Regions from separate parts of the Embleya sp. NPDC050493 genome, predicted to be linked through region 3. Evidence: riboswitches for the same ligand, from Rfam matches in the RefSeq annotation. Region 3 holds a riboswitch; each other region holds the start of a gene.

Region 1 (5,010 bases), on a different contig from region 3:
CGCGCGGTGCAGGTAGGCGAACAGCAGCTGCCCGCCCAGGCCGTCGTAGTTGCGCACCCGGCCACCGGTGACCGGGAAGCGGAACAGCCGGTCGAAGATGACCGCGAACTGCACCCGACGCGCGGTCGAGACGCCCTCGGCGGCCAGCGTGACCGCCTCGCGGAACGCGGTCAGGTCGCACCGCAGCTCCTCCAGCGCGTACATCCAGAACGGCATCCGCTGCTTGATCATGAACGGGTCGAACGGCATGGGACCGCGCATGTGGCTGCGGTCGTGGATCAGGTCCCACAACACGAACGCGTCCTGGGCGAGCTGCTGGCTCTCCACCAAGTCCACGGCATCCTGCGGAAGTTCCAGGCCGAGCGTCTGCGATGCGGCGGTTGCCACCCGGCGGAAGCGGGCCGCCTCGCGGTCGCAGAAGATGCCGCCCCACGTGTACGTGGGCACCTCGCGCACGGCCACGGTCTCCGGGAAGAGCACCGCCGAGTCGGTGTCGTAGCCGTCGGTGAAGTCGACGAACGCGATCGGCACGAACATCGCGTTGTCGTAGCGCCCGGCCTCCAGGTCGGCCAGCCACTGGGGCCACACCACGCGCAGCAGCACGGCCTCGACATTGCGGGTCGGGTTGCCGTTCTGGGTGGTCATCGGGAACACCACGAGGTGCTCCAGGCCGTCGCGCCGATCCTGTTCCGGGCGGAACGCGACGAGCGAGTCGAGGAAGTCGGGACGGCCGAAGTCCTCCGCGGACCAACGCCGAAAATCGGCCACGACCGCGTCGAGGTACGCCTCGTCGTGCGGGAACAGCGGAGCGAGCCCGGTGATCGAGGAGGTGATCTCGGCGACCAGCGCCCGGGCGGACGCATGCCCCGATGGCTCGATCGAACCGTCCTTGGCCTGCAACGGACGCAGGTCGGCGACGGATCGTTTGAGTTCGAGCCACAGCGGGTGATCAACGGCGGTACGGACGGCTACGCGGGTCATGTTCGACATGGAACCCTCTCAGGAGAAAGCAGGAACCACGGTCAGGCGAACCTATGTCAAAAGATTTTAACGCCGCAAGGCCCTTTCGAACGCAATCTTATCGTCGTGGGTACGTTTTGCCCGAATAAGTTGAGATTAAGACCTGGATCTCGGTGCCCGAATCGGCACACCCGTGAAATCGAGGACCCGCACCTGCCGGAGGACACGAGATTCGGCCGTCCCGGCCGGCCACGCCCGTGGCCATCGACCGTCGATCCGCCGGTTCCCTACGGTCTGCCGTGCTGAACGGAATGCTGATTCCGCTTGGTGGAACAGTCGGTCCGGCGATGCCCCGGATCCGCCTCCACTCCCACTGCCCGATCCGGCGATCCCGTATGTCTCGGCCCGATGTCCCTGGCCCGATGCCCGCGGCACCATGCGCGCGGCACCATGCCGGCGGCCCGCCGACCGACCCCGGTCCCGCCGCCCCGACGCCGGTCGCGACACGGGCGTAGGCCCCGCCGAAGTACTCGGCGGGGCCTACGTCGTGACGCTGGATCAGATGGCGAGCTGGGTGCCCACGCCGATCACGTTCGGGTTGCCCCCGATGACGCCCGCGTTGGCGGCGTACAGGGCCTTGTAGCCACCCTTGACGCCGAGCTTGGCGGCGACCTCGGACAGCGTGTCACCGGCCTTGACGGTGTAGGTGCCGGAGCCCGACGCCTGCTTGGTCGCGGCCGACTTCGGCGCGTCCTGCTTCGGCTGCACCCGGACCTTCGGCGCGTTGCCGTCGGAGGTCTTCGGCGCGTTCTCGGTCACGGACTCGGCCTTGGGTGCGGCCTTCGGCTCGACCTTGCTCTTGGTCTTGCCGGTGGTCGACGAGTCGGCCGTGGCGGAGGCGTTGCCGCCCTTGCCCAGACCGGCCTTCTGCGAGCAGACCGGCCAGGCGCCCGGACCCTGGCTCGCCAGGACCCGCTCGGCGACCGCGATCTGCTGGTCCTTGGTCGCCTGCGCGGCGCTGGAGGCGTACTGGCTGCCGCCGAACGCGTTCCAGGTGCTCGGGGTGAACTGCAGACCGCCGGAGAAGCCGTTGCCCGTGTTGATGCTCCAGTTGCCGGTGCTCTCACACTGCGCGACCGCGTCCCACGTGGACGAGGACGCGGCGTTCGCGCTGCCCGCCATGCCCACGAGGGGGAGGACGAGACCCGCACCGGCGGCGACGGCGATGCCGGCGCGACGGCCACGAGAGAGCGAGCGAACGGGAGCGGTGATGGCACGGAAGGTCATTGATTACCTCGTCGGGCGCCTGCGAAGTTAGCTGTCGGGTTCGGACGATTGGCCCGGCCTCGCCTGGAACAGGCATGGCTTCACCCCAGACATCGACATGGCCGATGCCGGCACTTACTCGGTTCCCCCGCTCCTGCCGCCAGTCGATATCGACTGCATCCCTCGGGCGGCGGCAGGATTCGGCGTACCGCCCGGGGAGTCCGCTTGTGCGAACAACCACGAAGCTACGCACCGCTCCGCCGGGTTGGCAAACATTTCGGGTGATTTGTGAGGTCCCCCATAGGGAGGAATAACACTGATTTGCCCGATTTGTCGCCATCCCTGCAGGTCACGGTGCCGGCGTCGACGGTGCGCGGCCGCGTGGTCACCCGTGCTTCAGCGACGAGCTATTCCGTCGCGGGCAGCTCCACAGGTACGACTACCCGTTCCTCGTCCCAGAGGAACGTCGCACCGCCGGTCGCGAAATTGGCGACATCGGCCACCGTGGCCCGCCCCTCCGGCGAATCCAGGGTCGCCTCGATACCCGCGCGAGACGGCGCGTACAGGCCGACCACCAGGTAATAGGGCGGCTGCGCGCCGGACGGGTCCGGTTCGCATTTGCCGATGGTCCAGCCGGTGAGCCCGGGCATGGTGCGGGCGAGCGGCACGTGCTTCTCCCAGTAATAGGCGTCGAACGCCGCCGGGTCCTCGGGGTGGCCATACAGCACGGTCAGCTTGTACACGCCGACTCCTCACGGTCGTGTGGTGGATGTGCGTCCTGCCGTTGGTGCCTGTGCGTCCGGCGTGTGGTGCCCGGATGGGTCCGGCGCGGTGCGCTACCGAAGGGCGATGTTCTTGAACGCCCGCGCCTGGTCGGTGATGGCCACCTCGGTGGGCAGCCGTTCCATGCTGGAGGCGCCGAAGAAGCCCACCACGCCGGTGGTGTGGGCCAGCACGTACGCGGCGTCCTCGGGTTCGGCGATCGGCCCGCCGTGGCACAGCACCAGCACGTCGGGGTTCACCTCCGCCGCCGCGTCGCGCATCTGCTGCACCCGCTCCACCGCCTGGTCGAGCGTGACCGCGGTGGTCGCGCCGATGCTGCCCTTGGTGGTCAGGCCCAGGTGCGGGACCAGGATGTCGGCGCCCGCCGCGGCCATCGCGCGGGCCTGCTCGGGGTCGAAGACGTAGGGGGCGGTGAGCAGACCGCGCTCGGCGGCCAGCCGGATCATCTCCACCTCCAGCTCGTAGCCCATCCCGGTCTCCTCCAGGTTCTGCCGGAAGACGCCGTCGAACAGGCCGACCGTGGGGAAGTTCTGCACACCGGCGAAGCCCATCGCGGCGAGCTGGTCCAGGAAGTGCGGCATGATCCGGAACGGATCGGTGCCGCACACGCCCGCCAGGACCGGGGTGCCCTGGACCACCGGCAGCACCTCGCCCGCCATCTCGACCACGATCGCGTTGGCGTCGCCGTAGGGCAGCAGTCCGGCGAGCGAACCCCGACCGGCCATCCGGTAGCGGCCCGAGTTGTAGATGATGATCAGGTCCACGCCGCCGGCCTCGGCGCACTTGGCCGACAGTCCCGTGCCCGCGCCCGCGCCGATCACGACGCCGCCCTGCTCGACCGTCCTGTGCAGTCGGCCCCGCGCCTCGCGTCCGTTCATCTCAGTCCACGCGTCCCTTCGTGATCATCTCGTGCAGTCGATCCGCCGCCGCCGTGGCGAACTTCGGATCATTGATGTCCGTCGCCGCCTCGTGCACCTCGACGGAGCTGCCCGCGAGCCCGGCCCGCAGCTCGTCGAACAGCGCCTTGTCGGCGACGGAATCGTAGAAGGGCGCGCCCTCGACGTCGATCGCCGAGACCCCGTGCAGGGGCAGGTAGAGCGCGGTGGGGCCGGTCGCGGCAACCAGCTTGGCGGCGATCCGCCGGCCCAGTTCGGCGTTCTCCGCGGGGGTGGTGCGCATCAGCGTCACCGTCGGGTTGTGCACGTACAGCCGGCGCTCCTCGAACCGCGCGGGCACGGTGTCGCGCGGGCCGAAGTTGACCATGTCCAGCGCACCGACGCTGACCACCTGTGGCAGCCCCATCCGCCCGGCCGCGGTCAGCCGCTCGGGGCCCGCGCTGAGCACTCCGCCGACCAGGTCGTCCGCCAGCTCGGTGGTGGTCAGGTCGAGGATCCCGGCCAGGAAGCCCGCCTCGGCCAGATTCTCCATCGACGTGCCGCCCGCCCCGGTGGCGTGGAAGACCAGCACCTCGTAGCCGAGTTCGGTCAGCCGCTCGCGCGCGGCGTCCACCGCCGGGGTGGTCACCCCGAACATCGACGCGGCGACCAGCGGGCGGCCCTCGCCGGTCACCCCCGCGACCGCCGCGCGATCCTCGGCGTAACCGCCCGCCATGCCGGCGATGGCATCCGCCGCGTTGCCCAGGATGCGCTCGGAGAGTCGATTGATCCCGGCGATGTCCACGACGCTGTACATCATCGTCACGTCCACCGCGCCGACGTACGGCGACACGTCGCCCGCCGCCATCGTGGAGACCAGCAGCTTGGGCACGCCCACCGGCAGCGCGCGCATCGCGTGGGAGGCGATCGCCGACCCGCCCGAGCCGCCCATCGCGAGCACACCGTCCACCCGGCCCTGCTCGTACAACTCGCGCAGGATGGACGCGGCCCCCTCGGCCATCGCGGTGGTCGCCGCGCCCCGGTCGGCCCGGGTGCGCAGGTCGACCAGATCGGTGCCGGCCGCCGCCGCGACGTCGGCCGCCTGCACGTCGGCCTGGGCCAGCGA
Region 2 (5,010 bases), on a different contig from region 3:
TCCCATCGGGCTCCGCCCTGGCGCACCCCTGGTTCGACCCTGAGGACGAATCAGGGTCGGGCCCTGATGCGTACGCTCTTGCCGGCGTGTGACGATCGGTCGTGTGACCGCCGTTTACCCCCCGCCCGCCGCGCCCGTCCGGCCCGCGCCACCGACTCCCCGGCTCCGCCGCGCCTCCTCCCACCGGCTCGCCGGCGGCGTCGCGCGCGGCCTCGCCGAACACCTCGGCGTCGAGGTGCTGCTGCTGCGGATCGCCTTCGTCGCGCTGGCCTTCTTCGCGGGAATGGGGATCGCGCTCTACGCGGCGTTCTGGGTCTTCGTACCGCAGGGCGGGGCGGCCCCGGCCGTGCGCGAACGCGGGCGGGAGCGGCACCAGGCGCTCGCGATGATCATCGTGCTGATCGCGGCGACCATGCTCACCGGCGTGGGCGCGACCACGAGCGGGACCAAGGTCGGCGACTGGATCTGGCCGCTGCTGGTGGCCGGCCCCGGCGTGATCCTCTTGTGGCGCCAGGCCGACGAGTCGCAGCGCAACCGGTGGTTCTCGCTCGACGGCCGCAGCCGGGTGGCCGGCGCGCTGCGCACCGTCGTCGGCGCCGTGCTGGTACTGGCCGGCCTGGTGTTCTTCTCGTTCGGCCGGGGCGGCATCGGCGACGCGCTGGCCGCGATGCGCGGGGCCGGGCTGCTCCTGGTCGGCCTGCTGGTCATCTTCGGCCCGTATCTGCTCCGGCAGACCCGCGAACTGGGCGTCGAGCGCCGGGCCCGGATCCGGGCCCAGGAGCGGGCCGAGGTGGCCGCGCACGTGCACGACTCGGTGCTGCACACGCTGACCCTGATCCAGCGCCAGGTCGAGGACCCGCGCGAGGTGGCCCGGTTGGCCCGCGCCCAGGAGCGCGAGTTGCGCGCGTGGTTGTACCGCCCCGACGGCGAGGAGCCGGACCGCACCTTCGCCGCCGCGCTGCGCTCGACCGCGGCCGAGGTCGAGGACGCGCACGGGGTGTCGATCGAGGTGGTGTGCGTGGGCGATTGCCCGGTGGACGACAAGCTGGCCGCGCTGGTGGCCGCCGCCCGCGAGGCGATGGTCAATGCGGCGAAGTACGCGGGCGGAGCGGCGATCGCGGTGTTCGGCGAGGCCGACGAGGACACGGTCACGGTCTTCGTGCGCGACCGCGGACCCGGTTTCGACCCGGAGACGGTGCCCGCCGACCGGCTGGGTGTGCGAGAGTCCGTGATCGGGCGCATGCGCCGCAACGGGGGCGCCGCGCACATCCGCAGCGAACCCGGTGAGGGCACCGAGGTCGAGCTGGAGATGCGCCGCGCCGACGCCGGCCGGGCCGCTGTGGGAAGGACGAACACGTGAACGCCACCGAGAGCAGCACGGAGTACCCCGAGGGGACGGCCGCCCGTACCCGGGTGGTCCTGGTCGACGACCACCGGATGTTCCGGACCGGCGTGCGCGCCGAGATCGGCGAGGCGGTCGAGGTGGTCGGCGAGGCCGACGACGTCGCGAGCGCGGTGGCGGTGGTCACCGAGACCCGCCCCGAGGTGGTGCTCCTGGACGTGCACCTGCCCGGTGGCGGCGGGGTCGAGGTGCTGCGCCGGTGCGCGTCGCTGATCCCGGCCGTGCGCTTCCTCGCGTTGTCGGTGTCGGACGCCGCCGAGGACGTGATCGGGGTGATCCGCGGCGGGGCCCGGGGCTACGTGACCAAGTCGATCACCGGCGACGAGCTGATCCGGGCGATCGGCCGGGTCGGCGAGGGCGACGCGGTGTTCTCGCCGCGCCTGGCGGGCTTCGTGCTGGACGCGTTCGCGGCCACCGACGTGCCACCGATCGACGAGGATCTGGATCGACTCACCCAGCGCGAGCGCGAGGTGCTGCGGCTGATCGCACGCGGCTACGCGTACAAGGAGATCGCCCGGCGCCTGGTCATCTCGGTCAAGACCGTGGAGACCCATGTGTCCGCCGTACTACGCAAGTTGCAGTTGTCCAACCGGCACGAGCTGACCCGCTGGGCGACCGACCGGCGACTGGTCTGACCCCGGCGCACGCGGAGCACGAAAAACGCCGGCGTCCTCCCCCGGAACGGGTCCGGGGGAGGGCGCCGGCGAGGTCTCTACGCGCGACCGACGGGTCTAACCGGGTCGAACCGCCGCGTAGAACGGCATCGAGCCCACCGGTGCGTAGGTCACGTTCTTGCCCGGCCGCGGGGCGTGCACGATCTGCCCGCCGCCGACGTAGATGCCCACGTGCGAGTTGTCCGGGTAGTAGAACACCAGGTCGCCCGGCTGGAGCGCGTCCTTGGAGATCCGCGGACCGTCGTTGACCTGGGTCCAGGTGGTCCGGGTCAGGCTGACGTTCGCGGCCTTCCACGACGCCTGGGTCAGCCCGGAGCAGTCGTAGGAGTCGGGGCCCACGGCCCGGGGCGAGTACGGCTTGCCGATCTGGGCCTTCGCGAACGCGACCGCGGCCGCCGCCCGACCGGACACGGGGACATTGGTCGCCGGCGGCGGTGTGTCCGGCTTGTCCCGCGAGCTGCGGTCGTTGCCGGCGCGCGTCGTGTCCGTGCTGCCCGCATTACCCGGGTTACCCGTATTGCCCACGTGCTCGTCGGAGTCGAGCACTTCCTTCTTCTGCTGCTCGGTGAGCGTGTTCAGCAGCCGCTGGGCCTCGGCGAGCTTGGCCTGGATCTCGGTCTTGTTCTTGTTCAGCTCGGTCCGCAGCTTCTCCAGCTCGGCCAGCTGCGAGGAGGCCTCGGTGCGGTCCTGCTGGAGAACCCGGGCCTGCGCCGCGATCTGCTTCAGCTTGGCGGCCTGCTGACCGTCGAGCTGGGACATCATCTGCGACTTCTGCAGGAAGCCCTCGGGGTCGCCGCTGAGCGCCAGCGACAATGACGGCGGCAGACCGCCGCTGCGGTACTGGTTCGCCGCCAGGACACCGATCTGATCACGCAGAGCGTTCAGCGCGGTTTGTTCCTCGGTGATCCGGGCCTGCGTCTGGTTCGCGGTGCCCTGCTGCTTGGTGATCTGCTCCTCGACGCCGTTGGCGGCGTCGGTGGCCTTGATCACGTCACTGTGCAGCCGGTTGACGCGTTCCTTGGTCTGCTGGAACGACTGCGCGGGATCCGCGCTCGCGGTGCCGGCAAAGGTCATCACGCCGGTCATCGTCGCGGCGGCCGTGACCACGGTCGCTGCGGTACGCACGGCGGTGCGCGGCTTGGGCTTGCGGTGCTGCCCGGGTCGACGTTGGGACGCCACTGGTGGCGAGTCTCCTTCCTCGGCCGCCTACCGGGTTAGCTGACGGGTTCGGGCGGAAGAAGGCGCCCTACGGTGCCGAGGCACCGATTCACCCCAGGGACTGCGAGGGTCCCCGGTTCCGGCTTCCCATCACGATGACTGTGGTCACCCACTGTCACCGAAATGCGTCCCCGAATTCGGCGGTGGCGATCGTGTCGACCGGGTGGCCGACGTCGAGCCGATCGCCTGTCGCAGAACACTAGTCACAGAAGTATCACGATCATCACCACCAACCTTCGCATTGCCAAACCTTTACCAATCTCGCCGTTTCCTTCTCCGTGTATCAAGGGATAAGGCGCCTGGATTCCCGAAAGTCGATCTTGGACCGGTTTGGCGACTGTTGATCGCTTATAGCCCGCCGGAGAGTAATCGACCCGTGCCGGCTAGGCTGCCGGGCAACAATCGCGGCTTCCCGGTGCCGCGCGACGGTCGACGAGGAGTTGTACGACGTGGACGTTCTGCGGCAGATCCTGCTGGTCCTGCACATCGTGGGTATCGCGTCCCTGCTCGGCGGCTTCCTCACCCAGATGTCCGCGCTGCGCACCGGCGACGGGCGGATCGTGCCCGCGATGACGCACGGCGCGCTGACCATGCTGGTCACCGGCCTGGCCCTGGTCGGCGTGGTCCAGGCGGGTCTGGACGAGGACGTGGACAACGCCAAGATCGGCACCAAGCTGGTCATTCTGCTGGCCATCCTGCTGCTGGTCTGGGGCAACCGCGCCGCGGACCGGGTGTCCTCCAAGGTGCTCGTCGCGATCGGACTGCTGACCGTGGCGAACATCGCCATCGCGGTCATGTGGACCTGAGACCCCGCCGACAACTCCGCCCACCGCCGGCCCGAGCCGAACCGCCCGGGCGAGCGACGCAGGTCGGCGGTCCGAGCGACGCCGCACCCGGTACACACGACGGCGCCCTCCACGCGGAACGAATCCGCGGGAGGGCGCCGTCGAGGTTTTTCGGGCGACCGGTGGATTTACCCGGGTCGAATCGCCGCGTAGAACGGCATCGAGTCGAGCGGCGCCTCGGTCACGGTCTTGCCGGGACGCGGGGCGTGGATGATCTTGCCGCCGCCGATGTAGAGGCCCACGTGCCGGTTGTCCGAGTAGAAGAACACCAGGTCGCCCGGCTGGAGCGAACCCTTGGCGACGCGCGGACCGTCGTTGACCTGGGTCCAGGTGGTCCGGGACAGCCTGACGCCCGCGGCCTTCCACGACGCCTGGGTCAGCCCCGAGCAGTCGTAGGAGCTGGGCCCCTCGGCGCCCGACACGTACGCCTTGCCGATCTGGGCCCGCGCGAACGCGATCGCGGCCGCGGCCCGGCCGGACGCGGGGATGTTGGTCGCCGGCGGCGTCTCCGCCTTGTCCCGCGAGCTGCGGTCGTTGCCGCGCGTGGTGTCGCCCTCGTGCTCGTCCGAGTCGAGGACTGCCTTCTTCTGCTGCTCGGTGAGCGTGTTCAGCAGCCGCTGGGCCTCGGCGAGCTTGGCCTGGATCTCGGTCTTGTTCTTGTTCAGCTCGGTCCGCAGCTTCTCCAGCTCGGCCAGCTGCGAGGAGGCCTCGGTGCGGTCCTGCTGGAGAACCCGGGCCTGCGCCGCGATCTGCTTCAGCTTGGCGGCCTGCTGACCGTCGAGCTGGGACATCATCTGCGACTTCTGCAGGTAACCCTCGGGGTCGCCGCTGAGCGCCAGCGACAACGACGGCGGCAGACCACCGCTGCGGT
Region 3 (5,010 bases):
GTGGGTTCGTGTGGGTTGGGGGTTGGGGGACGTTGGGAACGGACCTGGTGGTTGTTGTGTTCGTCCGGTCGTGGATGAGTGCGCGACTTGGTTGGATGCGTAGGTGTTGGTGGCTGCTTCGGGTTCGGGACTGTCTCGACTTTGTTGTCCGGATCGCGCTGCTTGTGGGGGAGTGCGCCTTGGGGAACGGGGCGCGGCGCCGTGCTCTCCGACCGTCGTCGGGGGGCACGGCGCCGGAAGGGCGTCCCACTGTGCGGTTGTGTTACTGCGGCCGACGGTTGTCGGCGGGGTGATCAGACCGGGCGGGTGGCGCCGGCGATCGGCATGGTGCTGATCGAGGCGATCTCGACCGGCTTGCGCGGGTTGGCGGCGTGCACCATCTTGCCGTCGCCGATGTAGATGCCGACGTGGCTGATGCCCGAGTAGAAGAACACCAGGTCGCCGGGCTGCAGGTTGGCGACCGACACGTGCGGGTCGGCGGCGAACTGGTCGTTGGTCACGCGCGGCAGCGAGATGCCCGCGGACTTGTACGCGGCCTGGACCAGGCCCGAGCAGTCGTACGCGTTCGGGCCGGTGGCGCCGTACACGTACGGCTTGCCGATCTGCGCCTTGGCGAAGGCCACGGCCTGGGCGGCCTTGCTGCTCGACGCGGTGGACGAGCCGCCGGTCGGCGCCTGGTTGCCCTTCGAGCCGCCGGTGGCGGGCTTGGCGGGGGCCTTGGCGGCGGGCTTGACCGACACCCCGGCCGACGGCTTGCTCGCCGGCTTGGTGGTGGTCTTGCCGGGGGTGACGGTGGTCTTCGGCTGCACCTTGACGCTCGGCTGGGCCGGAGCGGCCTTGGACAGCACGGGCGCCGCGCCGGTCAGCCGGAGGGTCTGGCCGATCTGGATAAGGTCCGGGCCGGACAGGAGCACGTCGCGGTTGAGCTCGTACAGGCTCTGCCAGCCGCCGGTGACCTGGTTGGCCTGGGCGAGCCCGAACAGCGTGTCGCCGGCCTTGACCACGTAGCCGGCCTTGTCGGCGGGGACGGCGGTTTCCTGCGCGGCGGGCGCGGCCTGGACCGGAGCGCTCTCGACCGCGGCGGTCGGGGCCGCCGACAGCACGGCGGAGGCGCCGGAGGTGGGCTGCTCGGAGGTGGAGGGGGCTTGTGCCTGAGCCGTACCGGCAGTGGCGACCGGGATCACGACACCCATGCCGGCGATGCCCACCGCCGCGACGAAGCGGCGGACGTTGGCGGGGCGAGCGGCGCGGTGGCGAGCGTTTGCGGACAGCATGAAATGGGGTCCTCTCCTGTCGCCTACGAGGTGAGCTGTCGGATTCGGACTGGAGCAGCCCGGTCGCGCAGACGCGACTTCACCCCTAGCCGTCACCGGAACGATCCCGGCCACGGCGATCCACCTGGTTCCCCCGCTCCCGTCGGATTCTTCGATGTAGACCTCCCGCTGCCGGCGACGGGATTCGGCGTACCGGCGACAGGGTTCACCCGAAAGGTGAATCGGCGAGAAAGGTAGGCAATGCCGATGCCGGATCACAACCGAAACGCCGACTTCGCCTCCGGCGTAAAGGCGGAATAAAGGCGACATCTCACCCGGACCCGGCGCGACGTACCGGTGATGACGAGGGGATATCTCGGAGAGTGGCGTGATCGTCCGGTCACGGAAAATAGTCGAAATTCATGCCGGGACGCGGGAAATGAATTACCACACGAAGTCGGCTTAGTAATTTATGTCCGATTTATCCATGCGGCCTACATCACATTTCGGACGGTTCGATCGAGGGGACATGCCGGACATGCCGGCGATCGAACGATCCGCCCCGCCACCCCATCCGCCCCGCCCGCCCCACCTACCCACTCACCGCGCGCGTCCGCCGATCGTCGATCGCCGACCCGCGCGATGGATGCGATGCCGACCCGCGCCGATGCGCCGATGCCGATCGGGCCCGACCTACCTCCCCACTACGGCGGACCGCAACCGCAACCGCACTCGCGACGCGAGCCGGAGCCGAAACCACGAAGCGGGGGCGCCGACCTCGCGCCCCCGCTCCGCTCCGCTTCCGCAGTCCCAACCCGTCACAACTCCCGCAGTGCCGCCAAGAGCTTGTCCTGAGCCCAGTCCAGGAAGGCGTGCTGCGTCTCGCCGCCGATCTGGACGAGCGCCACCTCGGTGAACCCCGCCTCCACGTACGGGCGCACCGCGTCGACGAAGGCGCCCACGTCGTCGCCGCACGGAATCGACTCGGCCACGTCCTCCGGCCGGACGAACTGCGTGGCGCCCGCGAAGCCGGCGGTGCCCGGAAGCTCGGAGTTGACCTTCCACCCGCCCCCGAACCAGCGGAACTGCTCGTGCGCCCGGGCGATCGCGGCGTCCCGGTCGGGGTCGTAGCTCACCGGCAGCTGGCCCACCCGGGGCTTGCCCGCGCCGCCGTGCCGATCGAATTCGGCCAACAGCTCACCCTTGGGCTCGGTCGCGATGACCAGGTCGGCCAGTTGCCCGGCCAGTGCGCAGCTCTGCGCGCCGGAGACCGCGATGCCGATCGGCGGCGGTCGATCCGGCAGGTCCCACAACTTGGCGGACTCGACGTCGAAGTGTGTGCCGTGATGATCGACATAGCCGCCCGCGAACAGGGCCCGGATGATCTCCACCGCCTCGCCGAGCATCTCCTGCCGTACGTCCGCGGCCGGCCACCCGCCGCCGATCACGTGCTCGTTCAGGTTCTCGCCGGAGCCGAGTCCCAGCCGGAAGCGCCCGTCCGACAACAACTGCACGGTGGCGGCCTTCTGCGCCACCACCGCCGGGTGGTAGCGCATCGTCGGACACGTCACGTACGTCATCAACGGGATCCGCGACGTGGCCTGGGCCGCCGCGCCCAGCACGCTCCAGGCGTACGGCGCGTGGCCCTGCGCATCCAGCCACGGGAAGTAGTGGTCCGAGGTCACCGAGAAGTCGAAGCCGACCCGCTCCGCGTGCACCACGTGCTCGACGAGATCCTTGGGTCCGGCCTGTTCGGTCATCATCGTGTAGCCGATTTTCACCATGGGACGCGGGTGCCCGAGCGGCACGGCGGAAAACCGCCCTTGCGGCTCCCGCCTCCGCGACGCCCGTCCCCGCGACGCCCGCGGCTCCCGCACTCGCCGGGCACCGGCCGAGCATCCAACGAGCACCCGACGAGCAGCCGGCGGGCATCCGCCACCCGGGCCGCCCGGGTCAGGTCAGCCCGTGAACACCTGCACCACCGACCAGATCGCCAGCCCGAGCATGCACACGCCGCCGATCCGCTGCACCGTCCGGAGGGGGACCCGCTTGGCGATGAATCGCCCCGCCAGTAGGGCCAGTGCGGAGACCGACATCAGCGCCGCGGCCGAGCCGATCGCGGTGGACCAGGTGCCGTTGGTGGCCGCCAGGTTGGCGGTGGTGATCTGGGTCAGGTCGCCCCATTCGCTGATGAACACGGCCGTGAACGCGGTCGAGAAGACCGGCCAAAAACCGGTCACGGTCTTGCCCGCGGTGTCCTCGTCGTCGTCGCCGGCCCCGCCGCGCAGCAGCATGAAGGCGCCGAAGCCGAACAGGGCGGCGGAGACGAGTTCGACGATCCAGCCGGGGAGCAGGCCCAGCAGTCCGCCCGCGCCGACGGCGATGGCGACGTGCACGACGAACGCGGTCGAGGTGCCGAACCAGACGAACAGCGGCCGCATGCGGGTGCCCATGGCCAGCGATGCGAACATCGTCTTGTCCGGGAGTTCGGCGAGGAAGATGAGCCCGAAGGCGGTCAGGATCGCCAGAGGGTCGAGGTGCATCCGGGTGGCTTTCTGCGAGAGCCGAGCCTCCGGGTCTTCACGAAGGCGCCGCTCGGCGACCGGAGGACCACTCGGCCCGGCACGACGGGTGCACCCGCGAAGAACGCGGATGCGTCGATACCTGGCCGAAGGTCTCGCCCGCCCGCATCGAGCACGGGCCCGGCCACCGGGAGTCCGAGGACTCCAGCATGTCGACGACCGGTTCGCGGGGCTACTCCCCTTCGCTGTCGTCGACCCTACCGCACCGCGCCCCCCGCCCCGCTACGGCGCGGCCGCCCCCATGACCCGGTCCAGCGACCAGCGCAGTTGCTCCTCGTCCAGGGCCGTGCCCAGCGTGAGCACCTGCAACATCGTGCCGTCCAGGACCGCCAGCGCCGCTGCCGCCGCCCGCCGCCCGACCCGGCCGGCGAGGAAGTCGCCGACCCCCTCGACCCACGCCACCGCGAAACCGCGCAGTTGCGGGCTGCGGGCCGCCGCCAGGTACAACTCGTACTCGACCAGCGCGCGCGGGCGGTCCGCGAGGTATTCGGCGGTGAGCGCCGTGAGTACCCCCGGCAGGTCCTCGGCGTCGTGGGCCCGCCGCACCCACTCCTCCAGCAGCGCCACCGTCTCCGCCGACGCGTGCGCGAGCGCCGCGCCGACCAGGTCGTCGAGCGTCGCGAAGTAGTACGTGGTCGCCCCCAGCGGGACGCCGGCCCGGGACGCGACCAGGCGATGCGTCGTGTTGCCCACGCCCACCTCGGCGATCACCTCGCACGCACCACGCAGGATCCGCAGCCGCCGCCCCTCGGGATCGCGGGTCCCGCTCAATGCGCACCGCCCAGGTTCAGCACCACCACGCCGGCGATCACCAGCGCCATCCCGAACGCCTTGAGCAGCGTCACCGGCTCGTTCAGGAACACCGCCCCGACCAGCGCGATCGCCACGGTCCCGAGCCCGGACCAGATCGCGTAGGCCGTGCCAACCTGCAACTGTCGCAACGACAGCGTCAACAGGTAGAAGGCCCCGGCATATCCGGCCAGACACGTCACGGTCGGCCACAGCCGGGTGAACCCGTCGGTGCTCTTGAGCAGGCTGGTCGCGATCACCTCGCACGAGATCGCCAGTCCCAGGAACAGCCAGGCCACGGGCCTCTCCCTCCGAGTGGTGAAGACGTAGTGGTACAGGTGTACAAGTACAAATGTACTAGTGCGGGATCCGGGGGTGTCCGGGGC

Evidence for each region. Region 3 has a riboswitch for cyclic di-AMP ahead of ACIBM5_RS34460 (NlpC/P60 family protein). Riboswitches for the same ligand answer to the same signal wherever they lie in the genome.
Region 1: linked by a shared signal. The riboswitch ahead of ACIBM5_RS15780 (transglycosylase family protein) and the one ahead of ACIBM5_RS34460 (NlpC/P60 family protein) in region 3 are both predicted to bind cyclic di-AMP.
Region 2: linked by a shared signal. The riboswitch ahead of ACIBM5_RS28455 (NlpC/P60 family protein) and the one ahead of ACIBM5_RS34460 (NlpC/P60 family protein) in region 3 are both predicted to bind cyclic di-AMP.

The regions. Positions count from the first base shown of each region.
Region 1 covers NZ_JBITHP010000006.1:370,138-375,147, reverse strand. Annotated here, with positions in the region: gene ACIBM5_RS15785 (DUF6421 family protein) at 1-990, opposite strand, end outside; gene ACIBM5_RS15780 (transglycosylase family protein) at 1,519-2,247, opposite strand; cyclic di-AMP (ydaO/yuaA leader) riboswitch at 2,248-2,439, opposite strand; gene ACIBM5_RS15775 (EthD family reductase) at 2,634-2,969, opposite strand; gene ACIBM5_RS15770 (phosphoenolpyruvate hydrolase family protein) at 3,063-3,887, opposite strand; gene ACIBM5_RS15765 (Tm-1-like ATP-binding domain-containing protein) at 3,889-5,010, opposite strand, start outside.
Region 2 covers NZ_JBITHP010000016.1:197,253-202,262, reverse strand. Annotated here, with positions in the region: gene ACIBM5_RS28465 (PspC domain-containing protein) at 104-1,360, shown strand; gene ACIBM5_RS28460 (LuxR C-terminal-related transcriptional regulator) at 1,357-2,037, shown strand; gene ACIBM5_RS28455 (NlpC/P60 family protein) at 2,134-3,255, opposite strand; cyclic di-AMP (ydaO/yuaA leader) riboswitch at 3,265-3,445, opposite strand; gene ACIBM5_RS28450 (hypothetical protein) at 3,744-4,100, shown strand; gene ACIBM5_RS28445 (NlpC/P60 family protein) at 4,268-5,010, opposite strand, start outside.
Region 3 covers NZ_JBITHP010000024.1:244-5,253, forward strand. Annotated here, with positions in the region: gene ACIBM5_RS34460 (NlpC/P60 family protein) at 294-1,274, opposite strand; cyclic di-AMP (ydaO/yuaA leader) riboswitch at 1,281-1,438, opposite strand; gene ACIBM5_RS34465 (LLM class F420-dependent oxidoreductase) at 2,072-3,037, opposite strand; gene ACIBM5_RS34470 (TMEM165/GDT1 family protein) at 3,212-3,796, opposite strand; gene ACIBM5_RS34475 (TetR/AcrR family transcriptional regulator) at 4,058-4,606, opposite strand; gene ACIBM5_RS34480 (multidrug efflux SMR transporter) at 4,603-4,923, opposite strand.